DNA from 2 places in the Pseudogracilibacillus amylolyticus genome. Region 1 is predicted to be linked to the other one. Evidence: riboswitches for the same ligand, from Rfam matches in the RefSeq annotation. Region 1 holds a riboswitch; the other holds the start of a gene.
The links. A riboswitch is a leader RNA that binds a small molecule or an ion and turns the genes downstream of it on or off. The one in region 1 is predicted to bind cyclic di-GMP.
Positions count from the first base shown of each region.

Region 2: linked by a shared signal. The riboswitch ahead of ACPYKA_RS07065 (methyl-accepting chemotaxis protein) and the one ahead of ACPYKA_RS05435 (chemotaxis protein CheX) in region 1 are both predicted to bind cyclic di-GMP.

Region 1 covers NZ_JBPPZG010000030.1:8,428-12,199, forward strand. Annotated here, with positions in the region: gene ACPYKA_RS05415 (TetR family transcriptional regulator) at 1-11, shown strand, start outside; gene ACPYKA_RS05420 (DMT family transporter) at 76-423, shown strand; gene ACPYKA_RS05425 (DMT family transporter) at 424-738, shown strand; gene ACPYKA_RS05430 (response regulator) at 960-1,316, opposite strand; gene ACPYKA_RS05435 (chemotaxis protein CheX) at 1,336-1,791, opposite strand; cyclic di-GMP riboswitch class I at 1,933-2,033, opposite strand; gene ACPYKA_RS05440 (hypothetical protein) at 2,752-2,925, opposite strand; gene ACPYKA_RS05445 (S8 family peptidase) at 3,073-3,772, shown strand, end outside.
Region 2 covers NZ_JBPPZG010000043.1:13,075-16,846, forward strand. Annotated here, with positions in the region: gene ACPYKA_RS07055 (ABC transporter ATP-binding protein) at 1-496, opposite strand, end outside; gene cysK (cysteine synthase A) at 595-1,521, opposite strand; cyclic di-GMP riboswitch class II at 1,751-1,835, shown strand; gene ACPYKA_RS07065 (methyl-accepting chemotaxis protein) at 1,952-3,682, shown strand.

The DNA.
Region 1 (3,772 bases):
AAAATAGTTAACATTTCGTTAACTTTACTTTATAATGAATGACAGTCATTCATATTTTGTCAGGAGGAAATTTTAATGGGAAAGGCATGGGGTTATGTCGCCCTAACATCTTTTTTTGAATTAGTATGGATCTTTGGATTTAACGTCGTAAATGCCTGGTGGCAATGGATTTTCATTATTGCATTTATTTTAATAGATTTTCACTTTCTAGCAAAAGCGTGTGAACTATTACCAACAGGAACTGTTTATGCCGTGTTCGCTGGAGTGGGAACACTCGGTACGACATTAATGGATATATTTTTATTCAACGAAACTATTAATTTCGGAAAAATAATTTTTATCATTATTTTAATCGTTGGTGTTGCGGGATTAAAAATAGCGGATGATGTAGACGAGAAAAAAGCAATGAAAGGTTTGAAGTAAATGGGTTGGATACTTGTATTTCTGGCATCTATAAGCGAGTTTGTCGGCGTTGTCGGCCTAAAAAAATACAGTGAAAATAAATCAATAATCAATACAGTATTATATCTTGGCGGATTCGCTATGTCCTTCGCATTTTTATACTATTCTTTTAAGTTTTTACAAGTGAGCACAGCATATGCCGTTTGGGTAGGAATTGGAACAGCCGGAGCCGTAATCATCAATATGATATTTTTCGGCGAATCAAAAAGCCGCGGCCGAATTACTAGCCTTGTACTAATTATCATTGGGGTTGTTGGATTACGAGCATTGTCATAGAATCTGCGCAATCGTTATATTGTTGTAAAAAACATTGCATCCCTAAAAGTAATTCACGAAGATAGCTTAAAAGGTGCTGGGACATAACTAGCCAAAAATAGTTAAATAAAAAGGTTCCAAGCAATAAAAAATTTGCTTGGAACCTTTTTTGTGGTTTTTTCCATCTTCCGCCACTATTTTACCATTCATGGCGGCGTTTTTTCTTAAGTTCTTTTCTACTTCTATAAAACTTTCTCAAGTGCTTCTTGAATACGTTCTCGAGTAAACGGTTTAACAATAAAGTCATTTGCTCCTGCCTGGATGGCATCGAGTACCATACCCTGTTGTCCCATTGCGGAACACATAATAATTTTTACGTCCGAATTTATTTTTTTAATTTCCTTAACTGCATCAACACCATTCATCTCAGGCATCGTGATATCCATTGTAATTAATTCCGGTGTTAGTTCCTTAAACTTTTCGATTGCATCTTTTCCATTTTCCGCCTCTCCAACGACTATATGACCAAGCTTTGTTAAGATATCTTTCAGTTGCATACGCATAAAAGCAGCATCATCTGTTACTAAAACGGATGCCATTTGTAATCCTCCCATCCTATTAATCAATCAATAAATATGTATTCATTTTTCCAACATTAACAAAATCAACTGTTATCTCCAACGCTTTTTTATAGCCGGATAATTTTGTATTTCCTTGCATGATGGTCGGTGCGGTAATATTAATGTCAGTTCCGCTATCTGCAATAGTTGTAGAAATCCCACCCGCAATCATATTTCCAAGCTCACCACTAAAGGACAAAAGCATATCACCTTCTAATGGCATCCCGAACATTCTCTCCCCAATCGAGCCAAAAGTAGTCTGGTCCCCTGAGAACACTAATTTCCCTTTAATGTCCCCAGTAATGCCGATTAGAACTCCGAAGAATAAGCGGAAATCTTGATTAATCACTCGCGGCCTCTCAAATTCATAGTCAATTGGGATCACTGTCTTAATGGATGTTAACGCTCCATTTAACAGTTTCGTAACCGCACTATTTCTTTCGTTAGTTGTCATTTTTCCACTCCTTTCCTATTATCTCTTACATTTTTATAAGAGAAACTTTTTAGTAATAGAAACTATTGGATCGATCTATCCTTATATATATAATTAGCGTGAAACATAGCCAAAATTTTCAATAAATAAGTTATTTTATCATTTGGCAGCCAGGCGATCATAGCGTAATTTATCATTCAATATACCCCTTAGACCCTTGAGCTTTGCGCCCCTTCTTTTCAGATAGTTTGCCTTTTCAACAGTTCTTTTGTACCATACGTTATATCTTATCGAATAATGTAGTAAAAAGCAATCACTTATTTTTCAGTTGTACATTTTTTTCCATTACGCCTTTCTCATTAAAGGGCGTTTCATATGATAGTGAAAAAAGAAGAGGAATGTACAAGCTTCAAAATCCTTATAATTTTAATGTTTCAGAAAATAATTATGACCCTGCGCTTTATCCGATCGAACCTTGAGCTGTTTCAAATAGAATTGATGTTTTCAACAACCTCACCATCTGTATCAAGGAGGGGAGATTGTATCGGTGGCCAGTCATCATAAGAAGATAACTAGTGATTTTACATATACCGCTGCTGCAATTCGAGCGCACGTGAGTTAGCAATTTTTTAGGCACTTCGCATGTTGAGGAGCGACTCTGCATCTTTTCTAGACACTAAGCATGTTGAGGGAGTGACTCTGCATCTTTTCTAGACACTAAGCATGTTGGGGGAGCGACTCTGCATCTTTTCTAGACACTAAGCATGTTAGGGGAGCGACTCTGCATCTTTTCTAGACACTAAGCATGTTAGGGGAGCGACTCTGCATCTTTTCTAGACACTAAGCATGTTGGGGGAGCGACTCTGCATCTTTTCTAGACACTAAGCATGTTAGGGGAGCGACTCTGCATCTTTTCTAGACACTAAGCATGTTAGGGGAGCGACTCTGCATCTTTTCTAGACACTAAGCATATGGGGGGAGCTACTTACTTCTTATAAGAAGTGCAACCCCAAAAATGACTTTATACCTTTGCACAAACGATACCTCGGTCAAAAATGTCAGCACAATTATCGTCAAGTAAAATACACATCCAAGTAATAGGAACCCTTCTTTCCAAAAACGTTTACGAACAACAAGTTCCCGCACCTTTTTCATTACCAATTCTCCCCTTCCCTTTATAAAGTGAAATAACGATCCAAAAAATCAACTAAATAGATGAAATTTTTTAAAAAAATTCTCCACCAAATGATTTACTTTTCGCCTACTTTTTTCTCTTTCGTTTAGTAAAGGAGGAGATTCAAAATGAAAAATTCCATTCATTACAAGGCTTCGGAGGTTGTTTCGATACTCGATACGTTAACGATGACACCGGAAAATTTAGATGTCATTAAAGCACGTGACGTATGGGAAATTTCTAAACAAGGGGAAGGAAATGTCGTGGCAGTTCTAGACACTGGAGTTGATACAGATCACCAAAGTTTAGCCCGCAATATTATTGGCGGATATAATTTTTCGGATGACGATAAAGGTGATCCATCAATCTACGAAGACTATGCAGGCCATGGCACACATGTCGCGGGAATAATCGCAGCATACCAAGACAAGGGAAGGGGAATTTTTGGAGTCGCTCCAAAGTGCAAATTACTCATTTTAAAGGTGATGAACAAAAATGGAGTTGGATCCTATAAATCTATCACGGAGGCAATTAACTTTGCGATGGACTGGACGGGGCCAAATGGAGAAAAAGTGAATGTTATAAATATGTCGCTCGGCGGACCCGCACCAAATGAAGAAATGCATTCCACCATTAAAGAAGCAAGAAGAAAAGGAATCACCGTCGTTGCAGCAGCCGGGAACGAGGGAGATGGAAACCCTAACTCCTTTGAGCGCTCCTACCCCGGCTACTACAAAGAAGTTATTCAAGTCGGCTCTGTTAATAAAGAATTAAAACCTTCTTTCTTTTCCAACAACAATGTAAATATCGACTTTGTTGCCCCAGGAG
Region 2 (3,772 bases), on a different contig from region 1:
CTAAAGCCGAAAATGGTTCATCCATTAGTAAAATATCTGGTTCCATCACCAGCGCTCTCGCGATGGCAACACGTTGTTTCATGCCGCCAGATAATTGGTGAGGATAGGAATGAACATACTTACTTAAATGCACCATCTTCAGTATGTCAAGCGCTTTTTCTTCGGCTTCTTTTTTAGTCATATTTTTCAGTTTCAGCCCGTACGTAACATTGTCTAACACCGTCAACCACGGGAACAAGCCATCTTCCTGGAAAACAATAACACGATCAGATCCCGGTTCACTTACCTTTCTACCTGAGATTTGAATCGAACCTTCATCCGCTTTTTCTAGTCCTGCAATCACATATAATAATGTTGATTTTCCGCATCCTGAGGGGCCTACAATCGATACAAAGTTTCCCTTTTCAACGTCGATATTGATATTTTCAAGAACCTTTACATTCTCATTTTTTTCATTTTTAAAACTTTTATTAATACCGTTTATCGTCAAATACATTTTTTCACCTCAAATCGTTATTCTTTCTCATTAAAACAAATCGGTTTACTGAGCATTATAGTTAATAAAAAAATAGAGACTACTAATCTCCTACTCTCTTAATCAAACAGGTCGCTTGATAAATAACGTTCGCCAGTATCAGGCGCAATACATACGACTGTTTGACTCGGATGTAATCGACGTGCAACAAGTAGAGCAGCATATACAGACGCACCACCTGAGGGACCTAATAATATTCCTTCTTGAGCTGCTAATTTATGCACTGTTTGATAAGCATCATCATCCTCTATTCGAATAATTTCATCATAAACATCTGTATTTAATATTTTTGGAATAAATCCCGGACTTGTTCCGACTAGTTTATGTTTACCCGGCTTTCCACCTGAAAGAACCGGAGATCCTGCTGGCTCAACAACATGAGTTGAGATAGATTTATCATATTCTTTCAACGTTTCACCAGTTCCTGTAATCGTTCCTCCAGTACCTGCCGTGCAAACGAATGCAGCAAGTTTTTTCTTTTCGGCTTCCATTGCTTCAATAATTTCTTTCGCAGTTGAAATTCGATGTATATCTGGGTTTGCTTCATTTTCAAATTGCATTGGAATAAAACTATTTGGAATCTCAGCAGCTATTTCTTCCGCTTTTTCAATTGCAGCCGGCATCTTTCCTGCACTAGGTGTCAAAACTACTTTTGCACCAAATGCTTTTAAGATGTTTACCCTTTCCGCCGTAGAAGAGTCAGGCATGACGATAATCGCTTTGTAACCCTTTGCAGCAGCATTCATAGCAAGACCAATCCCAGTATTTCCAGAGGTTGGTTCTATAATCGTTGCACCTGGCTTTAATAGTCCAGCCTTTTCTGCTTGCTCAAGCATGTAAAACGCAGCACGATCTTTCACACTTCTACTCGGGTTAAAATATTCAAGTTTCACATAAATTTCCGCACCATTTGGATCTGCAATTCTATTTAATTTGACTAATGGAGTATTCCCAATTAATTCTGCAATATTGTTGACGATTTTCAAACTATTTTCTTCCTCTCGTAAAAGGTTATTTTTTATTATAGCAGAAAAATCTTATAATTCCTACCTTTTTACAGTGAATTAATGTGTAAAAAAGGAAGTTCTCTCCCATTTTTTGTGCCTAATTTTTGTTCAAGAATTAGTCACATTATTCTTGCACAAATGCAGGTAAAAAGTGTAAAATAATACAGTATGTAAAATTCTAATGACTTAGAACTTTATGTCTATTTTAAATCTAAAAGGAAGCTATGAACAGACAATCCATATGTGGGCACTTGATTGTTTGGGAGCAAGTAGTGCAACCGACCTACTCAGTTTAGGGTCGGTATTTTTATGGTTACGATTATAAAGTCAAACTAAGAGGTGATTAACATAAGAATAGCTTAATTTTTTAAAAACTATTAACACATACATATCGTGGAGGAAAAAAAGCATGAAACTTTTTATGAAAAAAACAAAATCATGGAATGAATATTTTAATCATTCAAGTGAAACTGATATTGCTGAGGTTGGTGATCGTGTAAAAGAACGATTAGCATTTATGAATATCAACGAAGAAAATTTAGCTAATATTCGTGAAGCATCATCGATCCTTTCGCCTTATAAAGTCGAAATTATTAACCAATTTTATAACAATATAACGGCGGTCAATCATTTGAAAACTATCATCAATCAACATTCAACCGTTGAACGATTAAGAAAAACGATGGAGAGATATTTTGAGCAATTTTTAGAAGCAGAGGTGAATATGGATTATGTCATGACGAGAATTATAATCGGACAAGTACATAGTCGCATTAATTTAACAGTAGAACATTTTATTTCTGCGCACCATATGTTAATCCAGATTATGACGTCGATTTTGATGGAAAAATTGCACAGTCAACCGAAACGGATGATGGATACCGTTCTTTCCATTCAAAAGTTAGCAACATTTGATCAGCAACTTATCGTTGAAGTATATATGGAAGAAACATTCAAATCCCTTTTATTTGGTATTTCCGATACACTTAATTACACTACTCAATTAGATGCTTCCAAACAGTTAATGTCAGAAGTGGATAATATGAACTTGGAAAGCCATAGTGTTTCAAGTGCGACTGAGGAAGTGAGTGCGTCCATTCTAGAGGTTGCAAATCAATCAATGAAGGTGGCTGAAGGAACAGATGACGCCGTAAAATCTGCCGAAGAGAGCAAACAAATTGTCCATGACACGTTAGAAGATATAGAGAAAGTAGGTCATGTTTATAATCAAGTGGTTCTGCAAGTTGATGAACTCAACCAAGAGATAGAGAAAACACATCATGTTGTTGAAGTGATTGGACAAATAACGGATCAAACAAACTTACTTGCGTTAAATGCAAGTATTGAGGCGGCAAGAGCTGGAGAACATGGAAAAGGTTTCTCCGTTGTAGCGAATGAAGTAAGAAAGCTAGCTGAGCACACAAAGGAACAAACATTACAAGTAACAACGAATATGGAAACATTACAGAATGTTGCAAATCTAGTCACAAAACAGATGACCAATACTGAAGAATTGATTAAAAAAAGTGTGGATGGTGCCAAAGTTGCGGATGAGGCTCTAAACAAGATTATGTTAGCGATGCAAGACATTAACCACGCTACTTCACAAATTGCGGCGATGTCAGAAGAGCAGACATCAGCTGTTGATGAAATTGCACGCCGTAACTCGATTATTTCTGGATTAAGTAATAGTTCACAAGAAATTGCAAAAGAAACAGCGAATGTTATTTTTGAATTAAGTAAGCAAATGGAAGATTATCGGAATACTTTTTTTGAAACAAATATTCGTTTAAATTCTAGAGACATTATTAAGGTGGCAAAAACCGACCATCTTCTTTGGAAATGGAAAATTTACAATATGCTTCTTGGGCTAGAAACATTTGATTCCGAGCAAGTAACCTCACATGAAACGTGCAGACTCGGCAAATGGTATTATAGCGACTTGTCTCAACAGGTGAAAGAAAATCCAGCCTATAAACAATTAGAAGAGCCGCATAAAGCCGTACATCATTTTGCCAAACAAGCGGTTACTTATTATAAACAAGGAAATGTAACAGCAACTGAAGAAGCGTTTGAACAAGTAATAAATTCTTCAAACACAGTAATTTCATTGTTATCGAAATTAGAAGCTGAGATATAAACAAGGTGTTGGAAACAGAGGGGGGAAAAATGTCCCCTCTTAACATTGACAAACCTTTCTTGACTCGCTCACTGGCTAAAAAATGTTCCC